DNA from 3 places in the Ureibacillus sp. 179-F W5.1 NHS genome. Region 2 is predicted to be linked to each of the others. Evidence: predicted binding sites of a transcription regulator. Region 2 holds the regulator's gene; each other region holds the start of a gene.
What was found. The regulator Rex, encoded in region 2, represses fermentation and respiration genes when NADH is low (regulators of the CRP and FNR family bind a similar motif). The targets are predictions, from matches to a motif close to TTGTGAAATATTTCACAA.

Region 1 (11,895 bases), on a different contig from region 2:
CCACCTTTACCGTCACACGCTTCTGCCACTGATTTCACAATATTTCCTGCGTGATATTTTCCTCCGACAATATCTTTTGTTACACCAGCACATAACATGACTTTGTCGCCATCAACTGCGCCAAGTACAATAACAGCTTTTTCTAGTTTACCTTTTAAATCATCCATCATTTGACGAAGTTGATTGTTGTCTTTCGCTTCTACTTTTGTTGATAGTACTGTAATATCGCCAATTTTTTGTGCAGCATCTAGTACAGAAGCAGCTTGTGCATTCGCAATTTTTTGGGATAATGCTTCATTTTCTCGTTGTTGTTCTTTTAATTCTTGCTGTAAAGTTTCAACACGTGCTACTAAGTCTTTAGGATTCGCCTTTAATAAAGCGGCGGATTGTTCTAAAATACGTTGTTCTTCTTTTACTGCTTCGAATGCCGCTTTACCAGTAACCGCCTCAATTCGACGTGTTCCAGCCCCTATACCACCTTCAGAAACGATTTTAAATAAACCAATTTCAGAAGTACGTTTTACATGGATACCGCCGCAAAGTTCAATCGAATAATCACTTACTTGAACAACACGAACAATATCTCCGTATTTTTCACCGAATAGTGCCATCGCTCCGATTGCTTTTGCTTCAGCAATTGGCATCTCTTCAATGACTACTTCAATATCATCCCAAATTTTTTCGTTTACAATACGTTCAATTTTTTCTAACTCTTCTTTTGTAGCAGGGCCAAAGTGGGAGAAGTCAAAACGTAAACGGTCTGGCCCTACATAAGAACCAGCTTGGTTAACATGATCTCCTAGAACATCTTTTAATGCTCGTTGCATAATATGTGTAGCTGTATGATTTTTTACTACAAGATTACGTTCATCCCGATCCACCATTGCTGTAACAACATCATCCACACGCATTTCACCTGATTCTACAACAACGGTATGAAGCGGTTGACCGTTCGGTGCCTTTTGAACATCTTTTACAAAAGCTGTAAATGAATCATTAGAAATTTTACCATGGTCAGCTACTTGTCCACCCATCTCCGCATAAAAAGGTGTTTCTGCTAAAAGGACAAGAACTTCTTCACCTTCTGAAGCATATTCCGCCATTTGACCATTTGAAACGATTGCAACGACTTTCGTTTCAGTTTGTAACGTTTCATAACCTACAAAATTCGATTCTTGCGTTAAATTGGCTAATACTTCAGATTGAACTTGCATAGAATCGACATCCGCTCGAGCTGCGCGGGCACGTTCCCTTTGTTCATCCATCGCTTTTTCAAAGCCTTCTAAATCCACTGTCATACCAGCTTCTTGTGCATATTCCTCCGTTAATTCTACTGGGAAGCCATAAGTATCATATAAACGGAATGCATCACTACCAGGAATAACATTATTTCCAGCAGCTTTTTCTTTCTCAATTACTTCAGACAGAATAGCTAAACCACCATCAAGGGTTTCATGGAAGCGATCTTCCTCGTTTTTAATAACCCGCTCGATAAATTCTCTTTTTTCTTTTACTTCTGGATAGAAATCTTGCATAATTTCGCCAACAGTAGAAACTAATTTAAACATAAACGGTTTATCAATACCGATTTGTTTTGCATATCTTACTGCACGTCGTAATAGTCGGCGCAATACATAACCGCGTCCTTCATTTGAAGGAAGAGCACCATCTCCAATTGCAAAAGCAACGGTACGAATATGGTCAGCAATCACTTTAAATGGTGTATTTACATCCTCTTCACTACCGAAAATTTCTTTTAAATCGATTTCGCCTGGGCGTTTATAGGAACGGTTTGCGAATTCTTCAATTTTTTCAATAATCGGCATAAATAAATCCGTATCAAAGTTAGTTGGAACATTCTGTACAACGGATGCCATACGTTCTAACCCCATACCTGTATCAATATTTTGTTTAGGTAGCGGTGTGTATGTTCCATCTGGGTTATGATTAAATTGTGAAAATACTAAGTTCCATATTTCTAGATAACGTTCATTTTCTCCACCAGGATATAATTCTGGATCGTTTTCATCATTACCGTATTCAGGGCCACGGTCGTAGAAAATTTCAGAGTTTGGACCAGATGGACCTTCTCCGATATCCCAGAAGTTCCCTTCAATACGAATTAAACGTTCTTCCGGAATGCCGATTTCATTTTTCCAAATATCATATGCTTCTTGGTCTTCTGGATGAATCGTAATCGATAAAAGTTCAGGATCAAAGCCCATCCATTTTGGATCAGTTAAAAACTCCCATGCATAATGAATTGCTTCTTTCTTAAAGTAATCACCAATTGAGAAGTTTCCTAACATTTCAAAAAACGTATGGTGACGAGCTGTTTTCCCTACATTTTCAATATCATTTGTACGAATAGATTTTTGTGCATTCGTAATACGTGGATTGTCAGGAATGACACGACCATCGAAATATTTTTTTAACGTGGCAACCCCTGAGTTAATCCATAGTAAAGATGGGTCATTGATTGGCACTAGTGGTGCAGATGGTTCTTGAGCATGACCTTTTTCAATGAAAAATTCTAAATACTTGCGACGAATTTCTGATGCTTTCATCTTCCAATATACCTCCAATAAATGAATAAATTTGTTAACATGATGGTGTTCCAGTGTACCTTTCAAAAACGATGGAATAATTAATAAGACCAATGTTTAATCCAAATAAAAAAGTCTTCATCCCACAAAGGGACGAAGACTATAGCTCGCGGTACCACCCTAATTTATAAGTTAGCTTCATATAGCTGAAATGACTAGAGCAAACTTATATCTCAAGCACTGTAACGTAAGTGAACGGCAGGGATTAGCTGCACTCTGGAGTAGCTTTCCGTAACTGTTTAACGCAAGATTCTTTCAGCCAAGGAATCCTTTTCTGTTCGTATACAGTAACGTACTTGTTCCATCATCGTGTTTCATATATTCTGTTCTAAATTATATGAAAAGGGGTGCCTTATGTCAATTATAACTATTTTCTTCAACTTTTACTCATATCGATAAACATTCCAAAAACCAATATCCTCAAAACCTAATCGTTTATAAATTTTACCAGCATCCGGATTGTCATAAAATAAACAAAGTTCCTTCCCTTCTTTTAACAAATCTTGACATAACTTAATCATACAATCCGTTGCAAGTCCCTGCCGTTTATATTGTTTCTTTGTTGCCACAGCAACAATCATGGCAGAGGAACTATTTTCTGCCGTTGTGGAAGCAGTTGTGGCCATTTCACCGTTCACTCGAATGAAATACGTTCTACCGGTTTTATTTTCAAGCGTCCTTCTTTTCGACTCAATTGTTATGTTTGCATGCTGAAATTCAGGAACACCTTTTAAAAGAGCTACAAGTTCTTCTAATTCTTTTACGTTTAAAACTTCGACAGACTCCAGTTCATCCTTTGTTTTAGAAACTTTTAAACGTTGGCATTTAGCATTAATAAAATGAATTACTGCTTTTCATATTTTTTACTACTAGTGATTCTAATTTTTCTACAATTGGTTTCAAACCAGATAAATCAGTCATTTTCGGGTCACCATTGATAATGGCAATTGATATCGCCTTCAGCATACGGTATGTAATTTCCTTCATATTTGAATAGAACTGCCATCAACTCGCCATACTCATTGAATTGACCCCAAACAGTTTGAAACTCTGTCTCAAAACCATACGCTTCAATATCTCCAATGATAAATAAATTTTCGGCTGGCTTTTTTAGAACAAAGTTCATCACCTTTTCTCTATCTTTTTCTGTTAATTTTCTAATCACCTTATTCACCTACTTCTCCCAATCTAAATTATTAAGAAACTATCATATACGAATGAAACTTTCAACCAATTAAAAAGCTTCTGAAAACAAATCAAATAACATATATTGTTTTGTTAAGGGGACTACCTTATAGATTGGAGCGAATACATAGTGGACTTATTATCTGTTGAATTTTTCACCGCTTTACTTTCTATTATTTTCATCGATTTAGTTCTTGCTGGCGACAATGCTTTATTAATTGGACTAGTTGCCAAAAACTTACCTAAAAACCAGCAAAAGAAAGTCATTTTTTGGGGAACTTTTAGTGCCATCTTCGTACGAATTGTCTTAACATTAGTCGCTGTTAAATTATTAGAAATTGACGGATTATTGTTAATTGGTGGTGTATTGTTACTATATATTTCTTACAAACTACTTCTTACCGAAGAAGAAATCAATGTTAAACAAACGAAAAAGAATTTTTGGGGAGCTATCGGGACCATTCTTTTAGCCGATTTATTAATGGGAGTAGATAATATTATTGCAGTAGCCGGAGCTGCCCATGGAAATATTTTGCTCGTAGCCATAGGATTAATCGTTTCGATTCCGATTGTTGTTTGGGGAAGTACCGTTGTAACAAAATTAATGGAACGTTTTCCTATTATTATTGTTTTAGGCGCAGCGGTATTAGCATGGACATCTTCTAAAATGATTTCAAAGGATGCTTATATGGCTCCCCTATTCCCATCTCAAATGGCTATTTACACATTTGAAGTTCTTCTTGTCGTTGTCGTAATTACTTTTGGATTACTAACGAAATATTTTATAAAACTGCGAAAAGTCGCCCCTAAATAGGGACGACTTTTATATTTGATACGCTTTTTTTGAAAGTAAAATGATGATGATTGCTGGAATCGTGAAAATGGTCATTCCTAAAAATGCAAGACCCGGCGTAATATCGTATAAATATCCTCCGAATAATGTTAAAACTGCCGCACTTAAGCTTGTTGCCAAGGCGGAATACAACCCTTGCGCATTGGCAATTTGTTGTTTTGGTAAACTTTTCGTAATGTATTGGATGAAGGCATAATGGGCCATTGCAAAGGAAACCGAATGTAATGTTTGGGAAAAAATAAATGCCCCAACATTTGGAAATACAAAAATGATGATCCATCTTAATGTAGAACCAATTGCTGCAATGAAAAATAAAGTTGAAATTTTCTTATTAGCAAAGAGACGGTCCGCTATTAAAAAGAATAAAATTTCAAATAGGACTGCTACGTTCAAAATCATACCAATATAAAACGTATTTACTTGTAAGTATTGTTGTAAATAAATGTAACTATAATTGTAGTAGGATGCTAAAGAACCTTGTAAAAGGATGACGATAATCATGACTACAGGAAAGCCTTTAACTTTCCATAAACTTCTCATAGAAAAGGCTCGACTTCGATCTTCTACTGTCGGTTTAGCTAATAACACTTCCGGCGTAGGCATAATTTGAAGAATTAACATAATCATTAAATAGCCAATCATTGCCCATAAAATCACCTTTTCCCCTACATAGCCTATCATCACACTTAGAATTAAAACGGAAATGACAAAACCGATAGAACCATAGGATCGGCTTTTACCGTAATGTATCTTTGTTTGCTGAACAAGGGTAGAAGCACTACTTTCAATAGCCGGTAATAACGAAGGATAAAATAAACTAAAAATCAATGTAATGGCAAATAAAGCTGGAAAGGTATTAAAAGGTACGTATAATAGTGCCGCTATTAAGGAACTAATTACTAACAATAGCGTTAATTTTTTATCACTAAAATATTTCGAAGCAAAGGGATAAATAAACATCGTTGAAAATGCTCTGGCGACTAAACCAAAACCCATAATAAAACTTACTTCTTGAACCGTTAATCCTTTAGCACCTGATAACCAACCTGACCAATATTGTAAATATACGCCCCATGTAAAGAAAAATAGAAAGAAATTTTGAGATAACCACCGTTGATTGTTCATAGCCGTGCTGTAACCTCCAATCTATATTGAATAATAGCACGTTGTCATTTAAAATAATGTGAGATATCTCACATTTCCCTTTTGTTGACAATCCGTTTAAAAACAGAATTTACTCTATTTTTTGTTTTGTACTACAAAACTTTGTAATGATTATTGGAGGAATAATGGTGCAATTGATAACAGGAAAACGAAAAGAAGATTACATGAATCAATATTCCTTTCAATCTTTCTTTTCCTTTGATATTTCCCCCTTCGTTCAAGTTTGTGCATTTGAAAAAGGAGAATATATTTTCCAAGAAAGTTCCTTACCTGAATCCCTTTACTACATGGTAGAAGGAAAGGCGAAATTATATGTCACACATAAAAACGGAAAGGTATCGTTAATCAATTTTATTACCTCCCCTAGTTTTATGGGGGAAGTGGAATTATTAAATGCTCAAAAATATACAAAAGGGATTCAAGCTGTAACAAAAACGGTCTGTTTCTCAATTCCTTATAATGCATGTAAACAAAAACTACTAGCTGATTCGGTATTTTTAAGGGAACTTTGCTTATTTTTAGGCAATAAAATGACACAAACGACAAACCGATTTTCTCAAACTCAAGCATATCCCCTTGAAAATCGATTAGCCGCTTTTATTTTAATGTCTTCTGACGATAATTTTTATAAAGAAAAGCATACGGAAATTAGTGAATATTTAGGCGTGTCCTATCGACATTTACTTCACACCTTCGCCCATTTTTGTCAGTCAAACATGATTCGAAAAAGTAATAAAGGCTATGAAATTATTGATAGACAAAAGCTTCAAGAACTTGCACGGGAAGTATAAGAAAAGGGTATTCCAACATTGGAACACCCTTCTTTTTAAGCATATTTTGCAATCGTTTGTTTTAATACTTCATTTAAATTATGTAGATCTTGTTGTGTAATTGTCATTCTTATATTCGTTTCATCCACATCTAACGCTTCTGCTAAAAATCCACCAAAACCTCTCGCTTTTCGGTCTACTTGAAGTAGAATTTCTGCAGACTGAGCTGTTTGAGATAGGAAAACGAGTTCTAACTCATCGAGTCTCCCTCTAAATACTCCGCCAGTTGGAACAAATTCAAATTCTTGAAGGAATGGATAGTTTCGAGCATATTTGTAAGAAGCTTGTTCACAATCTGCTTTTCGTAATCTAAATCCAAGCTGTTGAACTTCATCTAAAATTTTTGACGCTATTTCAGATGGACGAATTTCAATGTAATCCTTATCATCTGAATCAACACCGCTACGAATATCTAATTCTGTTGCAACCCATACTTCTGTTTTCCCAACTGTAATTGGCGTATCATATGGTAATGTAAATGAAAATGGAATTATTTTTGTTTCATTGACATTAATTGTAAATGGTTCACTTACTCGGAATTTTTGAATTGGAGCTTTTGCTGTCACTTTATGATCATCAATTTCTTTAATATATGTTGTGTATAACGTTAAATAGATGGCATCAATACTTTGCTCCACATTACCACCATAAACTTCCACTTCCCCGCGGATGACTTCTCCAGCAACAAAAGATGACTTTTCTAATTTTGTATCTACTTTTGCAGCACCTACACCAATACTTGCTAACATCTTATTAAAAAATGACATTTTCAGCACTCCTACCTTTTTTAATTTCAATCTATATTTGTTTTACGTTACCGATTGAAAAAAGTTTCAATTTTGAGGATACGTTTTTTGTAAAAATTGAATGGATTGACTAATGAGTTGCTTTAATATTTCTTGATCAATATCTGTAAGTTTATTAATATAAACACAACCTTTACCAACCGTATGTTTTCCAAATCTCTCTAATAATGTTTCTCTGTCTGTATCACCAGGGGCAAAATATAAACTAATTTTTGCTTTTCTAGGTGAAAATCCAATAAGAGGAGCATCTCCTTCATGACCCGATGCATATTTGTAATGATAAGAACCAAATCCGATAATACTCGGTCCCCACATTTTCCCTTCAAACCCCGATGTTTCTTCAAAAATTTGCAATAGATGGTAGGCATCTTCCCTTTTCTTCGGACTTTCTACAGATTCAATAAATTCCATTACGCTTTGATTTGTCTTTTTTGTTTTTTGTTCATACTTACCCATAATCGACCACCTTTTAAACCACTTTTCCATATTCATTCCTATTTTAATTTTTCTACGCTCTCAGTAGTATTCCATATGGAGACTATTTTTCCCTTTAAAAAAGGAGTACTAATCCAATAGCACTCCAAATTTCTCTATAAAAACTTCGATTAATATTGATACTTCACATTCAAAGTCGCTTCAACGGTAATCGTACCTGGTTCAATCGGTGTCTCAGAAAGTCGTTGGGTCATTGCAACATTTTTCAATAAAATAGGTCCTCCTGAAGATTCCTCAACGATTTCAATCGGTTGGGGCATATAAGAAAGACGCAAAGAACTAGCGATAGCTAATGCCTTTTCATGGGCATTTTGCAGCGCCAATTGCAAAGCACTATTATAATAGGCCTCTTCATTTCTTAATTTAAATTCAAGTCCCGTTATACGATTGGCTCCACTTTTTATTGCTTGATCAATGACCATTCCGACTTCACTAATGTTATCAACTTCTACTTGAATAGCATTGGATACTTCGTAGCCTCTAAACACTTGCTTCCCTTCAATATAGTCGTAGCGGGGGAAAATATTAAAATAAGCCGTTTGAATATTTTGGCGTTCAATATTTAAAGCCAATAGAGCTTCTATAACCTGGTTCATTTTATTAGCATTTTCAGTTTGGACTTCCGTAATATTTTCTCCTTGAGTCACCACTTCAATTTGCAGTTGGGCATAATCTGGTTTTACTTCAATCTGACTATTTCCAACGACTGAAATCACCCGTACTTTGTAAGAAGGATGTTGATAAACATTTAAATGATCCAACTAATACCACCTTCCCTTTTCACATAGAACTACTATATGCATGGGAGGTAGGAATTTTGTCTAATTATAAATTATTCATTTAAATTAAGTTGCCATGAAATACCGAAAGGATCTTGTACCCAACCAAATTTCTTACTAAACCCATAACCATCTAATGGCATTAAAACTTGTCCATTTTTCGATAACTTCGCAAAGGCTTCCTCAAGCTCTTGTTCTGAATCACATTCAACAAACATCGAAAAAGACGGTGTAAAGGTGAATTCATGAGTAATGACACTATCATGACAGTAAAAGGTTTGGCCATGAATGGAAATGACTGCATTGGCAATTTTCCCTTTGTGACTTGGTTGTTCCTCCCCATACTTTGTTAGTGAAACAATATTTGTATCTTGAAATACGGTTATATAAAGATGAATTGCTTCTTCAGCTTGGCCTTGAAACATGAGGAAGGGTGTAAGTTTTGTCATTATAATACTCCTTTACTTTTCGTCGTCCTCTAGAAAGTGATACGGGGTTACTCCATCCATTCCGATTAGTGGATGAATATAAGGTGCCGTTTCCATATTTAATATAGGTGCTACAACTTCTCCGTTTACATAAAAAGCTGCTTGCTGTTCATCAACTTCTTTTAATTGCTTTACGTCTTGGGAAGAATCATTATCCTTTAATTGCTCTTCCTTCGTCATACTTTCCTCTGGATTTAACCTTACTTTTAACGTCGTTAAACGCATTAAATCATCGGTTTTCGAAAGTCCATTAGCAAAGACATCCGGTTCACCACAAAGAATTAGAAAGTTTTTCGCCCGAGTAATGCCGGTATATAAAAGATTCCGACGGAGCATTTTGGAATAACTTCTAACGATCGGCATAATCACTGTTTGGAATTCACTTCCTTGGGATTTATGAATAGAGCAGCAATAGGCAAGGGTTATTTGATTTAAATCACTTCGCTGATAAGTCACTTCATTCCCATCGTAGGAAACGACTAGTAAATCTTGTTTTTCCACTGTTTCCTTAGCCCGCATTATGGCAATTACTTCGCCCATATCCCCATTAAAAATATTACTTTCCGGTTGATTGACAAGTTGTAAAACTTTATCACCTATACGGTAAACGACATCACCAAATACGAGTTCTTTTCTCGTACCATTTTCGTTTGGATTAACTAATTCTTGAATCTTTTTATTTAACATATCAATTCCCGCAGGACCTTTGTACATAGGTGCTAAAACTTGTATATCTCGAATAGACTGTCCCTTTGCAAGGGCACTTTTCACAACTTGAGTAACGACACTAGCAATTTGATCTGCCGATGCTTTTATAAAGGAGCGATCCGTCGTTTTATTGGAAAGGGTATTTGGTATATCTCCTTTTTTAATTTGATGGGCAAGTTCAATAATCGTAGATCCTTCCGCTTGTCGGTAAACGTCAGTTAATTCTACAGTTGGTACTTGCTTTGAAGCCAATAAGTCTTTTAACACTTGGCCAGGGCCTACTGGTGGTAGTTGATCCTGATCCCCAACAAATACTACTTGAACGTCTTTGCTTAAAGCTTTTAATAGTTGATGGGCTAACCAAGTATCAACCATGGACATTTCATCGATGATGACAAGACGTCCCTCTACTTCCCGTTCCGTTTCTTCCTCTTTTTCTTGGCCGTTAAATCCAAGCAAGCGATGGATCGTCATTGCTGGCAAATCCGTTGACTCGGCTAATCTTTTTGCCGCTCTCCCAGTCGGAGCTGCTAAAACAATAGGGAAAGGCTCTTCTTTTTTTGCATAATCTTTCGGGTTTAGCGATAGCCCGTGAAGTTCAGCATATACTTCCACTAGTCCTCGAATTACCGTCGTTTTCCCCGTACCAGGTCCTCCAGTTAAAATCATGACAGAGGAATTTAAAGCACATTCAATCGCCTTTGCTTGAGTTTCAGCATAGGAAACCTCTAGTCGTTCTTCCACTTCACCAATAGCTTTTCGAACTTCATCCTTTGAAAATCTTTCTTTTTCATTTTGATTTAATAATTCTAGTATTTTCGAAGCGATGCCAATCTCACTAAAATATAAAGAAGGTAAGTAAATTCGTGTTTCTTCCCCACAAATTTTATCTTCCTCTCGCATTTCAATAATTGCCTTTGAAATTACATCATAAGGAATTTCCTGTGGTTGGCTTTGTTCAAGAATAGATTTTACATGGGGTAAAACTTGTTCTGCATCTACGTATACATGTCCGTCTGACAATGCTGCATTTGTTAAAACATGAAATATGCAAGCTTTGATCCGATCTGGATGGATTCCTTCAATCCCTAGTTTTCTGCCAAGTTCATCAGCCCGTCCAAAACCTACACCTTCCACATCTTCAATTAAGCGATATGGATTTTCCGTAAGTAGTGATATCGTTTCTTCCCGATAAGTTTGATATATTTTCATAGAAAGTTGAGGACCAAATCCCCATTCATTCAATTGGATCATGACTCGTTCCAAACCTAAATTTTGCTCCAATGTTTGGCGAATCGTCTCTTTTTTTTCTTCGTTCAGTCGCGGTACTGTATCTAATGCAGATGGATCTTCCATAATTCGCTTAATGGCATCCACCCCTAATTGATGAACAATTGTTTCGGCTGTTTTTCGCCCAATTCCAGAAAATAAATCACTTGATAAGTAATTGATAATGCCTTGTTCCGTTGCAGGCACCTCTTTAACAAATGTATCTACTTGAAATTGTTGACCGTATTTCGGATGATTTTTTAAAACCCCTGTAAAACGATATAATTCTTCCTCATTAAGTTTTGGGAAATAGCCGACCACAATAATTTCTTTATCATCATATTGTAAATTCGTTTCTTGTATTTTTACCCGAACAATCGAATACATATTTGTCGCATTATGAAAAATGGACACAATTGGACGGCCAAGAATAAACAATTTATTTACTTCAAATAAATTAAGATTTTCTGCCATCCTAATACTCCTTTTCTTGCCTTTAGTACATTTGATTTTACCATATGTCCCCTTTATGTGTCTTACAAAATCCAAAGGTCCAGTAATCTAACCTCGATATTTTTTAGTACCAATGCTATGATAATTTATAAATTGTTTTGTATATATAGACGAAAAGGTATGGAAGGGACTCGTGATATTAAGTGGAATTTAGACCTTGTATAGATTTACATGATGGACAGGTTAAACAAATCGTAGG
Region 2 (8,455 bases):
TTTACGGTAATAGAATTTTCTAGAGCGATTTCAGATAAAGTATCTCCACTCTTTACAGTATGGGTTGTAGCTGCAAAAACAGAATTCCCTCCAATAAGTGATCCAATTAGTACGGTAGATAAAACTAATGATTTTTTCATAAAAAATTCCTCCTATTTTTTGAGGAAGAGTTTTGCCTAAGATAGATGGAGTACTTGTTCCACTTAAGGATCTAAACGATTAAAGCTGAATAATTGAACTACCATGATCGTAATCTTCCAAATCATTAAAAAAAGTTATGAAACATGTTACATAAGTTGATTTTGGATATTTAATTCTATTTAGTAACTAGTTTTTTTGTTTCATAGTGAATGGCAAACTTTCTATTCCGATTATGTATAAGGTGAGTTACATTTCCTTATATACGTTTCAATTAGCTCTTAAAAGTTATATGGCCTCGATTTTCTATTTGACTGAAGAAAGCCCCGCTTCTAAGGACGTATTGAGAGTATTTGTCTCTTTGGTGGAATTACGTACCCTATTTACCTTAAACATACAGACTTCCTCAAGACTATAGACTGTTCTTCTTATCAAATGGTTCCCATTCAAAGTTGATTTTGGCAAGAAGTGAAGATTTTACTGTTCGTTTAATAAGCATTTTTCTTTCAATAAACATTTCAATATTAGGTTTAAAAGACTGTTCATAAAATTTTTTGTCTATAACAAATTATTCAACTTTAAAGTAAAGTCACATGTTGGCAGGGTCACATAAATATAGTAGTAGTGATGTCATTTTCGAGGTGATTTTATGAATAAAAAACGTTATAGAAGAAATTTATTAGCCCTTTTATTTATCCTAATTACGGCGATTGCTGTATTATTTGCTAAATGGTATTTTGAAGTAAATCAATATCATGATATAGAAGATGAAAATTCTTATAGTTGGCAAAGGTATATGAATGAAGATGAGTTTACACAATTAGAAGATGGAATGTCTTATTCGGATGTTGTAAGAGTAGCAAAGGGTAGAGGTGAAAAAATATCCGAAGACGTGTATATTTGGGATGATGAACTATTACTAACTCAATCTTATGAAATTCACTTTCAGGATGGAAAGTTAGAGCAGAAAAAAATTATTCAAAAACGTGGTTATTCATCTCGATAAAAAGAAATAAAGCACATCTTAAATAGAACCGTTTTCTCAATAATAAATAGATTGGATAGAAAGATGTGCTTTATTTTGTAATTAGAAGGTATACACTTTGAACATTTAACGCTGTTTAGGTAAACTTATGGTAATGTGATTGTGAGAGGATACGTTAAAAATGATTGTAGAAAAAGAAGTTATCTCCTTAGAGGAAACTCAAAAATTAGCTCATCAACTAGCAGAATTATTGGAACCACAAGATACGATAACCCTTGAAGGGGATTTAGGTGCTGGTAAAACAACTTTTACGCAAGCCCTTGCAAAAGGATTAGGAATTTCAAGGACGGTAAATAGCCCGACTTTTACAATAATGAAGCAGTATGAAGGAAGGCTTCCCTTTAACCATCTAGATGTTTATCGTCTTGCGGATAGTAACGAAGATCTTGGATGGGATGAAATTTTCTATGGTGATGCGGTAACAGTAGTAGAGTGGGCCCATTTAATAGAAGAGTATTTACCTGATGAAAGACTTGCTATTGAAATTTATCGCATCGATGACAATAAACGAAAATTTGTACTAAAACCAATCGGAAAGCGTTACGAACGGTTATGTAAGGAGTTATTTAAATGATTTGGTTAGGAATAGAAACATCAAATTCACCGCTTTCTATAGCAATAGTAAAAGATGGACAAGTATTAGTTGAAATCGTCGAAAATGTAAAGTTAACCCATTCGGTGACGGCTATGCCAGCGATACAGGAACTATTCAGTAAAGCGAAACTAAAACCCGCTGATATCGATGCAATTGCAGTTTCAGAAGGACCGGGTTCCTATACAGGCATTCGTATCGGCGTAACAATTGCCAAAACCCTTGCTTGGACGTTAAAAAAGCCATTAGTAGGGGTATCAAGTTTAAAAACGTTAGCAGCAAACGGTGAATTGTTTAATGGTATCATTTGTTCATTATTTGATGCGAGAAGACAAAATGTCTATGCAGGTGTTTATCAGGGATGGGAATTGGAAACGGTAATGGAAGAACGTCACGTATCAATTGATGATTTATTAAGCCAATTACATTCATTAAACAAACTTGTATTATTCATTGGAGCAGACGTAGAGATTTTTAAAGATAAAATGATAGAAAAATTAGGTGAGCATGCAATATTTGCACCATCGACCATCGCATTACCCCGTGCCTCCAAGTTAATAGCGATAGCTGAAACAAAGCCATTACCAAGTATAGAGGAAGTTCATCATTTTGTTCCTCAGTATCATCGATTGGCGCAAGCTGAAGCGAATTGGATTCAGGATCAAAAAAAGGGGCAATAATAAATGATACTTTATCGGAGAATGACCCCAGAGGATGTAGAAGCGGTACATGGGATTGAGCTTGCTTCCTTTCCTACTCCGTGGACGCTAGATTCATTTCATTATGAAATGAGAGAAAATCAATTTGCTTATTATATTGTCGCGGAAAATGAACATGGCAATATTGTCGGCTTTTGCGGTATGTGGCTTGTTATTGATTCTGCTCAAATTACAAATGTTGCAGTTATTGATGCTGCGAGAGGACAAGGAATTGGAGAAGGATTAATGAGAGAGGCAATGCGAATCGCGAAGGAACACGGTGTAGATGTTATGAGCTTAGAAGTACGGGTTTCAAATAACGTGGCACAAAACCTTTATCGAAAGCTTGGGTTCCAAGATGGTGGAATACGAAAAGGTTATTATACAGATAATCAAGAGGATGCTCTTGTAATGTGGGTGAATTTAAATGAGTGATCGAATTATTTTAGCAATAGAGACGAGTTGCGATGAAACGGCTGCTGCCATTATTCGAAATGGTCATGAAATTATTTCAAACGTAGTTAGTTCTCAAATAGAAAGTCAGAAACGTTTTGGCGGTGTTGTTCCAGAAATCGCTTCTCGTCATCATGTAGAACAAATAACAATTGTAATTGAAGAAACATTGGAAAAAGCGAACATGCGACCATCGGATTTAACGGCTATAGCAGTAACAGAAGGACCAGGATTGGTAGGGGCTTTATTAATCGGAATTAATGCGGCAAAGGCATTTGCTTTCGCTCATAATCTACCGATTATTCCAGTGCATCATATTGCAGGTCATATTTATGCGAATGCATTAGTGCAACCGATGCAGTTCCCTTTACTAGCCCTTGTCGTATCTGGGGGACATACAGAATTAGTATTTATGAAAGAGCATGGAAGTTTTGAAGTGATAGGGGAAACTCGAGATGATGCAGCTGGTGAAGCCTACGATAAAGTAGCGCGGGTATTAAATATGCCTTATCCAGGAGGTCCCCATATTGACCGACTTGCCCATGAAGCAAATGAAGGAGTAGAGTTCCCACGAGCTTGGCTAGACGATACATATGACTTTAGCTTTAGTGGTTTAAAATCGGCCGTTATTAACTATAAGCATAATATGGATCAGCGTGGAGAAGAAATTATCCCTGAACAAGTCGCAAAAGGTTTCCAAGATAGTGTTGTAGAAGTTCTAACTGCAAAAACGGTTCGTGCGGCAAAGGAATTTAACGTTAAACAAGTCATTGCTGCTGGTGGTGTATCAGCCAATAAAGGCTTAAGAACAAGTTTAGAACAAGCCTTTGAAAAAGAACAGATTCCGTTTACAGTACCACCATTAAAATTTTGTACGGACAATGCAGCAATGATTGGAGCTGCTGCAACCTATATGTATGATGCGGGAGTTCGTGGAGATTTATCCATGAATGGTATTCCCGGTAAAGAATTAAAGAGTTGGATATAATAATGAAGTCACAAATGTTGTGGAGTTATCAACATTTGTGACTTTTTAATATTGCCGAAAAATATACGGAATAGAGTTACGGTGTCGTAAACCGCTATTTTTTGTGTAATTTCCTTTCACTTATTGATTTTTTCATTTTTTGTATAATTTTTCTGAAATCTTATCCACAGGCGAACAATATTATGATGAAATTGTCAAGGCGAACATTCGTACTTATGCACAAACTGGGGATAACTTGTGTATAACTTGTGGTAAACCTATATATAGTATGGATTTTTTCACAAAAGAATGTGGATATTTTTTTATAAAACTGTGGATAATGTGGAAAAGTGTGTTGATATGTTGATATTACTAATCCTTTCATGTGAATAAATTTGTGGAAATTTTTTATCGAAATTTGTCTATTGACCAAGATATATGTAAATTATTTATGAATAATAAAAATACCATGTGCTTATGCACATGGTATAGTTTATGAAATAATGTTTTCTAGCTCTTCATTAAGCTCAAGCCACTGTACTTCCAATTCATCGTGTTGTTGTTTTACTGAATCTAACTCCGATTGATATTTCAAAACTTGTTCGTGATCTTTAAAAATTTCCGGGTCACATAGTTTTTCTTCAATAGTGTTAATTTGTTCATCTAAAGTAGCCATCTTCTTTTCAATGTCTTCCACTGTCCGTCGAATTTGACGCTCCCGTTTTTTTGCTTCTTTATCAATTTGGGAAGTAGAGGATTTGGATTGGGAAGGGGATTCAACCCCTTTGGCAGCTGCAACTTGAGCTTTCATTTCAGCTAATTCTTGTAGTTCCTGCTTTTTCTCCAGATAATAATCGTAATCACCTAAATATTCAAAGGAACCGGTTCCAGATAATTCAACGACCTTCGATGCGATTCGGTTAATAAAATAACGATCATGGGAAACGAAAAGTAATGTTCCTGGATAATCGATTAAGGCGTTTTCCAACACTTCTTTACTATCTAAATCTAAATGGTTTGTCGGTTCGTCTAGAACGAGTAAATTAGCCTTTTGCATCATGAGCTTAGCTAGAGCAAGTCGGGCTTTTTCACCTCCGGAAAGGGAATTTACCGTTTTTGTTACATCATCACCACTAAATAAAAATCTTCCTAATATCGTACGGATATCTTTTTCATTCATAAGTGGCCATTCATCCCAAAGCTCCTGAAGAACAGTCTTATTGCTCTTTAATTTTGCTTGTTCCTGGTCATAGTAACCAATTTGAACGTTTGCACCATATCGAATATCTCCGGAAAGAATCGGTAAATCCTTTACGATTGTTTTTAGTAAAGTGGATTTTCCAACTCCATTTGGACCGACAAGGGCGATGCGATCTTCCCGGAAAATTCGCATATGAATATTTTTCGAAATCGTTTTTCCATCATAGCCAATCATTAAATCATCAATGGAAAGTACATCATTTCCGCTTTGGCGTTCAATTGTAAAACCGAAATTAGCAGAACGTTCATCACCATCCGGAGCATCCATCCATTCGGTACGTTCCAGCACTTTTCTTCGGCTTTGGGCCATTTTCGTTGTAGAAGCGCGGGCGATATTTTTTTGAATAAATGCTTCTAATTTTGCCTTTTCATCCTGTTGTCGCTCGTACAATTTCATATCACGTTCATAGTTTTTTGCTTTTTCAGCTAGATAAGCACTATAGTTTCCAACATATTTTGTTACATGGGTTCTTGATACTTCATAAACAATGGAGACAACTTGGTCTAAAAAGTAACGGTCATGGGATACGATTAAAATCGCTCCTTCATACCCCTTTAAGTAATTTTCTAACCAGCTTAAAGTTTCAATATCAAGATGGTTTGTCGGCTCGTCCAAAATTAATAAATCAGGTTTACTTAAAAGAAGCTTTGCTAACGCTAAGCGGGTTCTCTGTCCACCTGATAGGGAGGAGATAGGTTTATCATAATCTTCGGGATAAAATTGCATGCCATGTAAAACAGAACGGGTATCCGCTTCATATTGATAACCACCCGCTTCTTTGAAATCATGCTGAAGTTGGTCGTACTCTGCCATAACGCGGGCATACACTTCCTCATTGCCATAAACAGCTGGGTCAGCCATTCTTTGTTCAAGGGAACGTAAATGTTTTTCTTGGTTACGAAAAGAGTCGAAAATCGTCATCATTTCATCCCAAATGGATAGTTTCGATTCGAGCCCAGTATGTTGCTCCAAATAACCGATTTTCACATCCTTTGGAATAATAATCTCACCGGAATCATAGGACATTTGCCCAGCGATGATTTTGAGTAATGTCGATTTTCCTGCTCCGTTACGCCCGACTAAAGCTACCCGATCTCTATGTTGAATTTCTAATTTAACGCCGCTTAATATTTCATCTGTCACAAAAGATTTATATAATTGATTTACTTGTAAGACGATCATTTTTACACCTCAGTTCTATCTTAAGTGTAATTGATGAAGAATTCCTTCGCAATGTGGATGCTTTACTTATTTGTACATGTTTAGTAATATGAAATCGATTTCGATTTCGTAATCATTATAAGGGATGAAATTTTGACACTCGAGGAAATGAAAAGTTCCCCGAGAAAAGATTGGGGGATAATGGGTGAAGCAAGAAATGAAAATTCCACAAGCAACGACAAAAAGACTTCCTCTTTATTATCGTTTTTTACAAAACTTTGCCAATGAAGGGAAAAGAAGAATCTCATCACAGGAATTAAGTGAAGCAATGAAAATTGATTCAGCTACGATTCGTCGTGATTTTTCTTATTTTGGAGCGCTTGGGAAAAAAGGATACGGATATGATGTTCTCTATTTACTAGAGTTCTTTAGACAGACCCTTGATCAAGATGAAGGGGCGAACGTTGCCTTAATAGGTGTGGGGAACCTAGGAAATGCCTTTTTAAAATACAATTTTCAAAAAAACCACAATACAAGAATTGTCGTTGCGTTTGATACAAAAGCACCTTATGAGGGAACAGAAGTAAATGGGATTCCCCTTTACCATCCAGATCGTTTAGAAGAAATGTACCATGAATATAACGCAGAATTAGCTATTTTAACGGTATCTTCCCGCTCAGCACAAATGATGGCTGATCGATTAGCTGCTATTGATGCAAAAGGGATTTTAAACTTTACACCTGTCCGTTTAAATGTACCGGATAGTATGAAGTTAATGAATATCGATTTGTCAGTCGAACTAGAGGCATTAATTTACTTAATCCGCAATAGTGACTGACACAAAGTGTTTACATTATGTATTAGCAAATTGCGACAAGATGCGTTAAAATGTACATATATTAGAGGAGGTGGCTACAGTGGTTGTGCATTTAAATGCAATTTCACCATTTGCCGTTGTTATTATTTGTATTGTAGCCCTATTAATTTTTGGACCGAAAAAATTACCTGAATTAGGTAGAGCGGTAGGGACAACCCTTCGCGAGTTCAAAAAGGGAGCAAAAGGGTTAGTAGAAGATGACGAAGATATGAATAAAAAGAACGTTAATGTCATCGAGCAACAAAATGTAGATAAAGAAAACAAGTAAGTTAAGGATGTCTTTTAATATGAATCCAAAAGAACTCACTGTTATTGAACATATAGAGGAATTGAGGAAGCGACTTTTTATTTGCGCAGTTTTCTTTGTTCTAGCTTTAATTGTCAGCTTTTATTTTGCAAAGCCCATCATTCGTTTTATACAGATTAGTGAAGAAGCACAGGAATTAACTTTAAATGCTTTTAAAGTAGGGGATCCCCTTACAGTTTATTTAGAAGTAACGTTTATTGTAGCAATTATCATTACATCGCCAGTTATTCTTTATCAACTTTGGGCTTTTATTACACCAGGGTTGCATGAGATGGAACGAAAAGCGACATTAAAATATATTCCCTATGCATTTTTACTGTTCATCGGAGGACTAGCTTTTGGGTATTTTATTTTATTCCCAAATGTTTTGCACTTTATGATGACTTTATCGAATGACCTTGAAATTCAACAAACGATAGGTATTAACGAATATTTCTCCTTTTTATTTAAACTGGTTGTACCTTTTGGTTTAATATTCGAACTACCAGTTGTCATGTTATTTTTAGCAAGATTAGGGATATTAAATCCACAACTTATGGTTAAATTCCGTAAGTATTCGTATTTTGTTTTATTTGTCATTGCGGTATTAGTAGCCCCGCCAGATATAATTTCTTATATAATGATTTCTATTCCGCTTTTCGTTTTATATGAAGTGAGTATTGTCATTGCCCGAATTGGCTATAAGAAATATCAAGTAGCTGAGGAAAAACGGATACAGGAAGAAAAAGAGGCTGCTCAAAAAATGCAAGTAGAACAATTGTTAGCAGAACAACGACGTCAAATTGAAGAAATGTCAAATCATCAATAATAAAAGCCTATTTTCGAAAGTAAAATGTACCCTATAAGATAGACACTTAAAAAAAGTCTCTCTTATGGGGTATTTTTTTATTTATAATGAAAAAAACAATGGCTCTAAAATATTTGTTGGGGTACAGATAAAATTCAGAAAAAATAAA
Region 3 (11,895 bases), on a different contig from region 2:
GGATAAACCTAAATCCCGTTCAAGTAATGGAAACATAGCTGGAACAACGGATTGCATCGTATCATTGATTAGATGGGCTACTCCAATTGCAATCATAACTGGATAGATTGGATTATTTAAAGCTGCTTTTGTATCACTCATTGTTTATTCACACCTTCATATTTGACTCGTATTTACAATTATACCCCTCTCATCTTATTTTCATATAGATATTTATAGTTTTGGAAAATATTATGCTATAATGGGCTTACTTAAAGGAATGGAGGGTTTTCAAAATGCAATCAGTTAGACTACGTTTCCAAAATTCGAACCGTTAATGCAATACGTTCAAACCTCAATGAATTTGTGGGGTAAATGGAATTGGTCTAACTTAAATCGAGTAACTTATTCAATTTTTCATATAAACGGAATCCTTAGAATAAGTATGAGCGAATGACATTTTGTTAATCAATAGCCATTTACTAAATTTGAAATTTCCACCTGTATTTTGGTTTCTGACTCGTATAGTAATTAACGTTTCTAAGCGATTTGAAAAAACAAAATCAATTAGAAAAGGATGTAATATCTAAATGAATCAAAAAGAACAGGTTACCAATGAAAAGTGGAAGAAAAACATTACGCTCTTTTTAGGGAGTCAAACGATATCGTTATTCGGTTCTTCCCTTGTACAATATGCCATCATGTGGTATATCACATTAACAACTCAGTCGGGAATTATGATGACGATTTCGATTATATGCGGATTTGTTCCTACTTTTTTCCTTGCACCTTTTGCAGGAGTGTGGGCAGATCGATTTAATCGTAAATATTTAATTATGATTGCGGATTCAATGATTGCCATTTCAACGTTAATTTTAGCCATCTTGTTTTTAAATGGTTATAATTCGATGTGGTTATTGTTTGTTATGTATGCAATACGAGCGATAGGCACAGGAATACAAACACCTGCTGTTGGCGCCATTTTGCCTCAAATCGTACCGGAAGAAAAACTGACAAAAGTAAACGGAGCAAATGGTAGTATACAAGCTTTTGTTATGTTGTTATCACCGATGATTAGTGCTGGACTATTGTCAGTGACTACATTAGAGATGATATTCTTTATCGATGTGATTACAGCTGCTATAGCAGTACTAACGTTACTATTCTTTTTGAAAATTCCCCTTCATGCAAAGGCAATGGAAACACAAAAAGTTGGGTATTTTAATGACTTTAAAGAAGGTTTAAACTACATTAATCAGCATGCATTTTTAAAGAAATTTTTTATGTTTTTTGCCTTTTTCTTTGTGTTAGCTGCACCTGCCTCATTTTTAACACCATTACAGGTAACGCGAACCTTTGGAGCGAATGAATGGTATTTATCTGCTATTGAGGTTGCCTTCTCTATTGGAATGATAGTGGGTGGGATTGTAATAGCTTCTTGGGGAGGATTTAAAAACAAAACCCATACGATGGCTTTATCCGCCTTTGTTTTTGGTCTTTGTACATTGCTATTAGGAATTGTTCCAGTATTTTGGATTTACTTAATATTTATGGGAATCATTGGATTGATAATGCCGTTGTTTAATACGCCGGCAACTGTCTTACTTCAAGAAAAGGTTGAACCGGATTTCTTAGGCAGAGTTTTTGGTGTATTAACGATGATCTCAACTTCTATGATGCCCTTGGGAATGTTAGTATTTGGACCGATTGCGGATATAATTGCGATTGAATGGCTTTTAATTGGTACAGGAATATTAATTTTCATATTAAGTTTCTTCTTATTAGGAAGCAAAGTTTTATTAGAAGCAGGAAAAAATTAAATGAATATACAAAAAAGAAGATTTCGTTTAATACGAAATCTTCTTTTTTGTTTAATTAATATGCTAAACCGTATAATGCTTTAATATGTGCTAAGTAACGAACGTGACTTGCTTCTTTCATTAATGAAGCAGGAAGACCTTTTAATGGAATATTGTTACCACCAACTGTTGCTACACCATCTTTGCGTCCAAGGCTAGCAAGAGTACCGGAGTTAACAGGATTAAATACTTCTAGTTTTTGACCTTCGATTGTTGCATATAAATTGTAACCAGCAGTTTCACCCATTTGCCATGCAATTTGTGCTGTAGGTGCGAAGAGTGGACGACCACCATCTGCTGGTAAAGCAACAGAAGCATCACCTACAACAAATACTTCTGGATGAGAAGTAGATTGTAAGTATTCGTTAATGATCGCTTTACCACGGTCACATGCTAAACCTGATTCTTGAACTAGAGGAAGAGCAGCAACTCCACCTGTCCAAATGAATGTGTTTGCTTCGATAACCGTACCGTCTTTTAATGAAATTTTGTTACCTTCAACACCAGTAACAGGAAGGCCAGTTAAGAATTCAACACCACGAGCTGATAAGCTTTCAGTAGCGCGTTGGATTAAGTCATCCGGAAGTACTGGTAAGATTTTCGGACCTGCTTCAACTAGCTTAATGTTTAGATCTTTAAAGTCGATACCGTATTTTCTAGCAACTTTAGGGAAGTTATCAACGATTTCACCAACTAATTCAACACCAGTTAAACCGCCACCGCCGATCACGATAGTTGCATCTGCAGGATTTTTGGATTTAGCATAAGCAGCAATTTTACTTTCGATATGTTTGTTGATGCGATTAGCATCATCAACAGATTTTAATACCATGCTGTTTTCTTCTAATCCAGGAATTCCGAAGAAACCAGTTTGGCTACCAAGGGCAACAACTAGGTTGTCGTATGATAAGACAGAACCATCTGCTAAATAAACTTCTTTATTGGCAACTGAGAATGATTTCACTTCTTGGATAACTACGTTAACATCTTTATCTTTAAATAGTTTAGTTAATGGGAATGAAATTGCAGGTTCTGAAATTGTACCACCTGCAAGACGGTGTAATTCTGTAATCAATTGATGAGTTGGATATTTATTTACTACAGTAACTTTTGCTTCATCTTTATTTAAATATTTACGTAATGTTAGAGCAGTTAGTAATCCACCATAACCTGCACCTAAGATGACGATTTCTTTTGACATGATTAATCCTCCGTCCATACTATTGTTTAAAAGTGAACTATTCTTGAGATTTACGTTCTGCTTGGATTTCTAAAAAGGCATTGGCGAAACGGAAAAGTTTTTGAGCTTCTGGATCTTTCATTAATTTTAATAACCCAAATATACCGATGTTTTCGTTCGTTGCATCTGCACGATCTTTCGCTTCGATTGCCGTTGCAGCAAGAGTTTTAACCGAACCGATAACAGGCTCTGACATTTCTTTAATAGCATTTACAGTATCGCTCTTTAAGACTTCATCAGTTGCAACTAATTGAGCAAAGTCATAAGCTTTTGTTAATAGAGTAACAACCTCAGTTAACTTTGGTAATTGTTCAACTAAAGTCGTTAACGATTCTTGAACTTCAGGTTTTAATAATTGATCAAGTAAATCTTGTTTTCCTTGGCTTACTGCTTGTTGAGCTTGAGTCAATTCTTCTGACATATCCAATTCTCCTTTACATTTTGCATTTTATGCATTTTGTTAGTTAGAAAAAGTTTGAAAATCATTTCACATATAGTCACACATTAATAGAAATCCAACTATTATTTCCACGATGTGAAATTTGTATCATCGTATATCATGATAGTATAAATATGTTTTAAATCATAGTTCTTTCTAAAAAATGTAGTTGGAATGGAACAATTATGAATTTTTTTCTAAGAAAAGTAATTACTAAGAAGTATATTCAAAATGAAAATTTATTTATAAATATTAAATTGGTAAAATGGGTGTGAATAAGTCACTATGTGTGCTGTATAGTTTGCATTATACGACTTTTCCCATGGAATTTCTAATAAATATATATTATTTATGATTATTACATGATATAGTCCATAAAAAATTTAACATTCATTAGATGAATCATTTGGAACCGAAGACGATACTTTCCTATTAAAAGTTTTACTATAGTTGGTTGCTTCTATTAATGCCTTTTCTTCGGTAGGAATACGTATCGATAGCATAATAAAATTCAAAATCGTAAAACAAACAGCTGTAAAATAAGCTTGAAACATTAAGGGAAGAAGTAAAATTTCCGTACATACGACGAGATAATTTGGATGTCGAACAAATAAATAAGGTCCTTTTTTAACTACTTTGGCTGATGGAAGAATAATGATTTTCGTATTCCAAAAAGGTCCAAGGGAAATTAAACACCAAATTCTTAAAGCTTGGACTAGTAAAAAGACGATAAAAAGTAATAAAAACCACGGTGATATGGTACGTTCAAATAGGATGACTTCACCAATTAAACTAATAAAAAAACTAACGTGGAGGGCAATCATAAATGGATAATGGGAACCTCCCACTTCGTAGGCACCGGCTGATAACATTTTTTTCTCATTTCTTTTAGCAACCATCACTTCAATAATTCTTTGTAGAATGACAATCGAAACAAATAGTAAAAAGAACAAGTTAATCCCTCCATTGAAGTAATACTGCTTCTCCGCTAAAGCCAGGTCCAAGGGCAACTAATAAGCCAAAAGCATCTGATTTTGTTTCTTTTAGCATAAATTGTTCCAATACATAATGGACAGTAGGAGAAGACATATTTCCATTTTTCTGAAGAACTTCCCGAGAAATAGCGGTATGTTGTTCTGTCATGTTTAACGTTTGTTCATAAGCCTTTAATACTTTTTTTCCACCAGGATGAGCGACAAGATATTCTAGTTGTTCCTTTGACAACTGTTGTTCCTGTAAAAAGTCATCAATAAATGGTCCCAACCATTTACTTATAATAGAAGGAATATCTCTCGAGAAGATAACGTGTAACCCATCATTTTTTAAATCCCATCCCATCACATCCTCAGAATTAGGCATCCATTTTGAAGCCGTATTTAAAATATAGGGCACCATTTTATTCGTTTTTACGAACGCTTCATCACCACATACTAAAAGGCAAGCGACACCATCAGCGAAAAGGGATGCCCCAACTAAATTACTTTTTGAATAATCATTTTGTTGAAAGGTTAAACTACAAAGCTCAACACAAACGACGAGTACTTTTTCCTTTGGATGGGCTAAACAATAGTCATAAGCACGACTTAAACCGGATGCTCCACCGGCACAGCCTAATCCCCATATCGGTAATCGTTTTATGCGATCTGAAAAGTTTAGCTTATTCATTATTCTTGCATCAATACTAGGTGTGGAAATACCCGTACTGGATACAAAAATAATGGCATCAATATCGGGTGGCGTAAGGGGGTGTGTTAAAAATTGGGTGTTTTGAAGACAAGATTCAATGGCCTTTATACTATATTCAGTCGCTAACTGAATATATAAATCATTTCGCTCTTCAAAGGTGTGTTTTGTTCGGTGCCACTCTAATGGAACAGAGAAATGGCGTTGTTTTATCTCTCCATTTTCGAATACTTTCAATAACCGATCGAGTTGCGGTATTTTATCTCGAAAAAGTTCTTTAGTAAGTTGTTCTATATTGACTTGTTCTAATGTATAGGGTGGATTATATGTACTAACAGAAGCAATTTTTGGCATACTGAATCTCCTTTTTAATAATAGTCTTTCCATAGGAAAATCAAATATGCAAAATGAATGGGATATTCAACTTTATAAAAATTTCGTTTCATTCTATATTTGTGCAAAAAAATGGGTGCCAACAATGAATTGACACCCGTGTGCTCGTGGTTTTTTATTACTTCAAACGATTGATTTATTTTTGTTGTTTGATGAAATGGACAATAGCGTCTCGTAAAAATTCGGTTCCACCATCAACGACTTTATCGTAATAAGCTTTGAAACGTTCGTCCGCAACATACATTTCCGCTAATCCGATATGGGCTTCTTTAGAGTAAGAAGGCCATGTAAAGGTTAACCACTCTTTATGTTTTTTTGCGAGCTCATTTGCTAATGGCGAGGTTGGCTCATTTGTTGCGAAAGCTTTCGGAAGAAGTTCAAGAATTTCTTCTCCTAATCGAGTCATCGCATCATAATCTTCCTTTGACATATTTTTAAACTTGGCATTGGAATTTTCCACGACATCGTTACCATATTTTTGACGTATCTCATCACCATATTGTTGTTCATTTTCTGCAATTAATTGATCTTTGAACGCTTCAAACTTTTCATCATTTTGCATAATAATTTCTCCTTTCTCGTGAGCAATCGTTTTCTTAACGGTCTCGATTAATTTATCCAGGCGAGCACGTTTTTGTACAAGTTCCTTGTAATGGCGCTGTAATGCTTCTGTTTGATTGAAGTTTGGATTATTCATTATAGTAGTAATCGTTTCTAAATCGACATCTAATTCTCGAAAGAAAAGAATTTGTTGTAGACGATCTACTTCTTTTTGTCCGTAAATTCGGTAGCCTGAACTATTTACTCTTGCTGGTTTAAGCAAATTTATTTCATCGTAATAACGCAATGTTCGAGCACTAACATTCGCTAATTTTGCTAATTTACTAATGGTGTACTCCACTTTTATCCCCCCTGTTAACATCATCATAAAGGTTTACGTAACGAGAATGTCAACAAAAAATAATCTCTTTTTCAATAAGTGAAATAAAATACTAGCTACTTGACCTAATTGTCGATTACTATAAGATTCAAAGACCATACTGTGGATTAATAAATGAATAAAGCTTCGGAAGGTAAATCAAAATGGAAAATAAAAAACTACAAGTAAAGCAACCTAAATATCAAAAGATTGCTGCAGATATTGCATCTAAAATTGTAGAGAAAAAATATTTAGTTGGTGAAAAAATATATGCTAGATCTTCATTGGCAAGTCAATACGGAGTATCTGCTGAAACAGCTAGGCGAGCCATTGCTATTCTGCAAGATTTAGAAATTGTGGAAGCTACAAAGGGAAGTGGGGTTGTCATTAAATCATATGAGAAGGCAGCCCAATTCGCTCACCAATTTTTAGAAGTACAATCAATTTATCAAGTTCAATTGGAAATGCTTGAAAGTATTAAAAGACAAAAGGAAGAACTAAATGTGTTGCAAGAAACGACCGAATTACTTGTAAACCGTACAGAACGTTTTAAATCTGTAAATCCCTTTGTTCCTTTTCAAGTCGAAATTGAAGAAAGTTGCCCCTATATTTCCCAATCCATTGGGATGATTAACTTTTGGCAAAATACAACGGCTACTATTGTAGGTATACGGAGAGAGAATGATTTAATTATTTCACCAGGCCCATACGCTACTTTTCAACATCACGATATCATATATTTCATCGGAAATGATGAATGTCTAGAACGCGTTCAAAAATTTTTATATCCCAATTAATGTAAGCTGCAGATGCTAATGACTTAGCATTTGTAGCTTTTTTAATGAATTTTGCTATTTTCTTCTTAATAGTTTACGAGGTTGTTAATTTGACACAAGTAACAACCTTTTGTTAGCATTAAGTTGTCACTTTTGTTGTAACCTATTTGTAACATACAAAAATAGGAAAGGAGATTGGTATGGAGAAGATTAGAGTGGAGCACGTCACAAAAATTTTCGGTAAGCATGTAAGTAGTGCCTTAAAGCTTGTCGAAGAGAAAAAAAGTAAGACGGAAATTTTAGAAAAAACAGGAGCAACGATTGGAGTATATGATGCAAATTTCACTGTCAATGAAGGTGAAATATTTGTCATTATGGGCCTTTCTGGTAGTGGTAAATCTACGTTAGTAAGATTGCTAAATAACCTCATTGAGACTACAAGCGGCAGTATTTACATAGATGGTGAAGATATCTCCAAAATGAATAAACAACAGCTCAGAAAAATTCGACGTGAAAAAATGAGCATGGTGTTTCAAAACTTCGGTTTATTCCCTCAACGTACAGTTCTCGCCAATACAGAGTATGGATTAGAAGTGCGAGGCATTTCTAAAGAAGAGAGAAGATTGAAAGCAGAAAAGGCTTTAGATAACGCTGGATTATTACCATATAAGGATCAATATCCGAGTCAACTTTCAGGTGGTATGCAGCAACGGGTCGGTTTAGCAAGAGCATTAGCGAATGACCCTGATATTTTATTAATGGATGAAGCTTTTTCTGCTCTCGATCCACTTATACGTAAAGAAATGCAAGATGAATTATTAGATTTACAACAAAAAGTGAAGAAAACGATTATTTTCATTACCCATGATTTAAACGAAGCATTGCGAATTGGCGACCGCATTGCCCTCATGAAGGATGGTAAAATTATTCAAATTGGTACGGGAGAGGAAATATTAACGAATCCGGCTAATGATTATGTCAAAACATTCTTGGAAGATGTTGACCGTTCAAAAGTGTTAACAGTTGAAAATGCGATGATACGTCCAATTACAGTCAATATTGAACTAGATGGACCGAAAGTAGCGCTTCAACGTATGCGAGAAGAAGAGGTTAGTGTTTTACTAGCTATTGACAAAAAGAGAGAGTTTAAAGGTTATATTACTGCAGACGATGCGTTGGAAGCTGCAAAACGTGGTGAAAAAAGTGTTGTTAGTTTCTTGAAAACAGATATGCCTACAGTACCGAAGGATATGCTTATTCAAGATGTGTTAGGTCTTATTTCGGAATCACCGACTCCTATTGCAGTTGTCAATGAAAATAAATTAGTCGGTGTGTTAATTAGAGGCGTTGTCATTCAATCGCTTGCTTCTGAAAATGAGGGGGTGACAAAGGATGAGTAAATTGCTAGATAGTATTCCTACATTACCTGTAGCAGAAACTGTTGAAAATATAATGGACTGGTTAACTGGAAGTTTTTCACCTCTCTTTGACTTTGTTCAAAATGGTGGTAAAACAGCAATGGAATTCATTACTAATATGCTTGTTGCAATTCCACCAGTTATATTTATTTTAATTATTGCGCTAATAGCGTTCTTTGCAACAAAAAGGAAATTTGGTTTAGCAGTATTCTCAATAGTCGGTTTGCTCTATATATACAACCAAGGCTTATGGGATGAGCTAATGAATACGATAACTCTTGTCATATTTGCAAGTATTATTGCCATCATCATTGGTATTCCATTTGGGATATTAATGTCTAAAAGTTCAATTGCAGAAGCCATTATTAAACCGGTACTAGATTTTATGCAAACAATGCCTGGTTTTGTTTATTTAATCCCTGCTGTAGCTTTCTTCGGTATTGGTGTTGTACCAGGGGTTTTTGCTTCAGTAATTTTTGCACTACCGCCTACAGTTCGTTTTACCAACCTAGGTATTAGACAAGTACCAAAGGAATTAGTAGAAGCTGCAGATTCTTATGGTAGTACAGGATGGCAAAAGTTAATAAAAGTAGAACTGCCACTAGCAAAATCTACAATTATGGCAGGTGTTAACCAAACCGTACTTCTATCATTATCGATGGTTGTTATTGCATCAATGATTGGTGCCCCTGGATTAGGACGGGAAGTTTTATCTGCTTTGCAACGTGCTCAAGTTGGAAATGGCTTTGTTGCAGGACTTAGTCTTGTTGTATTCGCCATTATTATTGACCGTTTAACGCAAAGCTTAAATAAAAAGAAATCATAGAGAGGGAGATTGGATGAACTTAAAAAAATTGAAAATAATGGGTTTAGCATTAGGTATGGGTGCATTGCTCGCTGCTTGTAGCGGTTCCGATGAAGGAGCAAAGGATTCAGAGAATGCGGCTACAAAAAACGAATCAAAAGAAATTAATTTGGCCTATGTTGAGTGGGATACAGAAATTGCTTCAACCCATGTAGTAGGAAAAGTGTTAGAAGACTTAGGTTATGATGTATCACTAACTCCACTTGATAATGCGATTATGTGGGAAGCTGTTGCAAACGGGGAAGCCGATGCGATGGTAGCAGGATGGTTACCGAATACCCATGGCGCACAATATGAACAATATAAAGATAGTTTAGTAGAATTAGGCGAAAATTTATCCGGTGCTAAAATTGGCTTAGTCGTTCCTTCTTATATGGATGTTGATTCGATCGAAGATTTAACAGATGAAGCAAACAAAACGATTACTGGTATTGAACCAGGTGCAGGGGTTATGGCCGCAACGGAACAAGCGTTAGAAGAGTATGAAAACTTAGCAGATTGGGAGCTACTGCCATCTTCTTCTGGTGCAATGACTGTAGCTTTAGGTCAAGCAATAGAGAATGAAGAAGACGTAATTGTTACAGGCTGGTCTCCACACTGGAAATTTTCATCATATGATTTGAAATATTTAGAAGACCCTAAAGGTGTATTTGGTGGCGAAGAAACAATTAACACATTTGCCCGTCAAGGGTTAGAAGAAGATATGCCTGAAGCTTATCAAGTATTGGATGCTTTCCATTGGACAACAGAAGATATTGAATCCGTAATGCTTGAAATTAATTCAGGGGTTGATCCAAAAGAAGCTGCTGCAAACTGGGTTGAAGAAAACGCAGACACAGTAGCTGAATGGACAAAAGGCGTAGAGTAATAGAGTAATAGAGTAACTTATACAAAGATACATGATTAGTTTCCGATAAAAAATCTATATTCATTGCGTATGATAAGAAAATGACTGTCATTGCAAAAAAATAAAAGGAGTTATCTAAACATTAGATAACTCCTTAAATTATAAGGAGTTAGAAAAATTGAAGAAATTAAACTTATTGAATATAACCCTTGGTATATTTGTTACTCTGCTATTGACTGGCTGTGGCAGTGATTCAGCGACAGACACAAAAAATAATGGAGAGGTACAAGGAAGTAGTTCGAATCTAGGCGAACAGTTAAACTATAAAATTACAGGAATAGAACCTGGAGCCGGAACGACAGAGCTTGCTCGAAACACTTTAGAGGAATATGAAAACTTGGATGGGTGGGAACTTTTAGAAAGCTCCACTGCAGGTATGTTATCCTCATTGGATAAAGCCATAAAAAATGAAGAACCAATTATTGTAACAGGTTGGACTCCCCATTGGATGTTTGCTAATTATGATTTGAAATATTTAGAAGATCCAAAAGGTACATTTGGCGGAATTGAAAATATCAATACAATTGTAAGAAAAGGTTTCAAAAAGGAGATGCCAGATGCTTATAAAATAGTCGATCGATTTTATTGGGAACCAAAAGATATGGAAGAAGTCATGTTTGCTGCTCAAGATATTTCATTTGAAGAAGCAGCAAAAAATTGGGTTGAAAAAAATCAAGATCAGGTTGCTGAATGGACGGAAGGAACAGAGAAAGTAGACGGTAAAGAGATTGAATTAGTATCAACACCATGGGATACTGAACGTGCCTCGGGTAACGTGTTAAAAACAGTATTGGAACAGCAAGGGTATAAGGTAACATTAACACCTGTCGACCCGGTTATTATGTTCCAAGCGATTGCGACGGGGGAAGGCGATGTATCGGTTGCTCCTTGGTTACCGGCAACTCATGCTTCTTTTTATGAACAATATAAGGAAGATATCGTGGATCTAGGTGAAAACTTAACAGGTGCAAAGATTGGTATGGTTGTACCTAAATATATGCATATTGATTCAATCGAAGATTTACAGCCTAAAGAATAATTAATCAACTAACAATAATGAGATAAAAAATGTACTTTCCGATTTCGGAAAGTACATTTTTTTATACAATCCACCATGTGAATAAAGTTAATAAAATGGAAGTAAAGAGCAGGGTGAGAAATGGTTTTAATGCATTTTTCTTTATTTTTCTTAAATCAACGGACATCCCTAAGGCGGCCATTGCCACCGTTAAAAGAAAGGAAGCAATAGCGGCAATGTTTTCTTGAAAGGATATTGTCATCCAACCTTTTTGTAACCCGATGGTACTGATAATAGAAACAAGAATGAAACCGAATAGAAAGTATGGGAAGGATGCTTTCTTTTTAGCGTTTTTCCTTTTCATTGAAACAATGAAGACAATAATCAACGTTATAGGAA

Region 1: the regulator Rex is predicted to act here: its motif matches at 5,826-5,843, upstream of yeiL (transcriptional regulator YeiL).
Region 3: the regulator Rex is predicted to act here: its motif matches at 3,554-3,571, upstream of ACH0B5_RS06680 (helical membrane plugin domain-containing protein).

What each region holds. Positions count from the first base shown of each region.
Region 1 covers NZ_JBIQFG010000006.1:10,990-22,884, reverse strand. Annotated here, with positions in the region: gene alaS (alanine--tRNA ligase) at 1-2,567, opposite strand, end outside; T-box leader at 2,693-2,923, opposite strand; gene ACH0B5_RS04625 (GNAT family N-acetyltransferase) at 2,990-3,307, opposite strand; gene ACH0B5_RS04620 (hypothetical protein) at 3,535-3,771, opposite strand; gene ACH0B5_RS04615 (TerC family protein) at 3,922-4,605, shown strand; gene ACH0B5_RS04610 (MFS transporter) at 4,615-5,769, opposite strand; gene yeiL (transcriptional regulator YeiL) at 5,937-6,599, shown strand; gene ACH0B5_RS04600 (sporulation protein) at 6,635-7,405, opposite strand; gene ACH0B5_RS04595 (DUF1801 domain-containing protein) at 7,472-7,900, opposite strand; gene ACH0B5_RS04590 (SIMPL domain-containing protein) at 8,050-8,700, opposite strand; gene ACH0B5_RS04585 (VOC family protein) at 8,772-9,167, opposite strand; gene recD2 (SF1B family DNA helicase RecD2) at 9,180-11,657, opposite strand; gene hisA (phosphoribosylformimino-5-aminoimidazole carboxamide ribotide isomerase) at 11,840-11,895, shown strand, end outside.
Region 2 covers NZ_JBIQFG010000068.1:27-8,481, reverse strand. Annotated here, with positions in the region: gene ACH0B5_RS17315 (C40 family peptidase) at 1-140, opposite strand, end outside; gene ACH0B5_RS17310 (hypothetical protein) at 788-1,144, shown strand; gene tsaE (tRNA (adenosine(37)-N6)-threonylcarbamoyltransferase complex ATPase subunit type 1 TsaE) at 1,305-1,757, shown strand; gene tsaB (tRNA (adenosine(37)-N6)-threonylcarbamoyltransferase complex dimerization subunit type 1 TsaB) at 1,754-2,455, shown strand; gene rimI (ribosomal protein S18-alanine N-acetyltransferase) at 2,459-2,908, shown strand; gene tsaD (tRNA (adenosine(37)-N6)-threonylcarbamoyltransferase complex transferase subunit TsaD) at 2,901-3,914, shown strand; gene ACH0B5_RS17285 (ABC-F family ATP-binding cassette domain-containing protein) at 4,387-6,336, opposite strand; gene ACH0B5_RS17280 (redox-sensing transcriptional repressor Rex) at 6,521-7,153, shown strand; gene ACH0B5_RS17275 (twin-arginine translocase TatA/TatE family subunit) at 7,233-7,460, shown strand; gene tatC (twin-arginine translocase subunit TatC) at 7,480-8,307, shown strand.
Region 3 covers NZ_JBIQFG010000010.1:5,384-17,278, forward strand. Annotated here, with positions in the region: gene ACH0B5_RS06665 (MFS transporter) at 1-141, opposite strand, end outside; gene ACH0B5_RS06670 (MFS transporter) at 570-1,799, shown strand; gene ACH0B5_RS06675 (NAD(P)/FAD-dependent oxidoreductase) at 1,855-3,039, opposite strand; gene ACH0B5_RS06680 (helical membrane plugin domain-containing protein) at 3,077-3,499, opposite strand; gene ACH0B5_RS06685 (isoprenylcysteine carboxyl methyltransferase family protein) at 3,901-4,416, opposite strand; gene ACH0B5_RS06690 (type III polyketide synthase) at 4,472-5,554, opposite strand; gene ACH0B5_RS06695 (MerR family transcriptional regulator) at 5,730-6,494, opposite strand; gene ACH0B5_RS06700 (GntR family transcriptional regulator) at 6,677-7,309, shown strand; gene ACH0B5_RS06705 (quaternary amine ABC transporter ATP-binding protein) at 7,489-8,688, shown strand; gene ACH0B5_RS06710 (ABC transporter permease) at 8,681-9,532, shown strand; gene ACH0B5_RS06715 (glycine betaine ABC transporter substrate-binding protein) at 9,546-10,439, shown strand; gene ACH0B5_RS06720 (glycine betaine ABC transporter substrate-binding protein) at 10,597-11,517, shown strand; gene ACH0B5_RS06725 (YeiH family protein) at 11,579-11,895, opposite strand, start outside.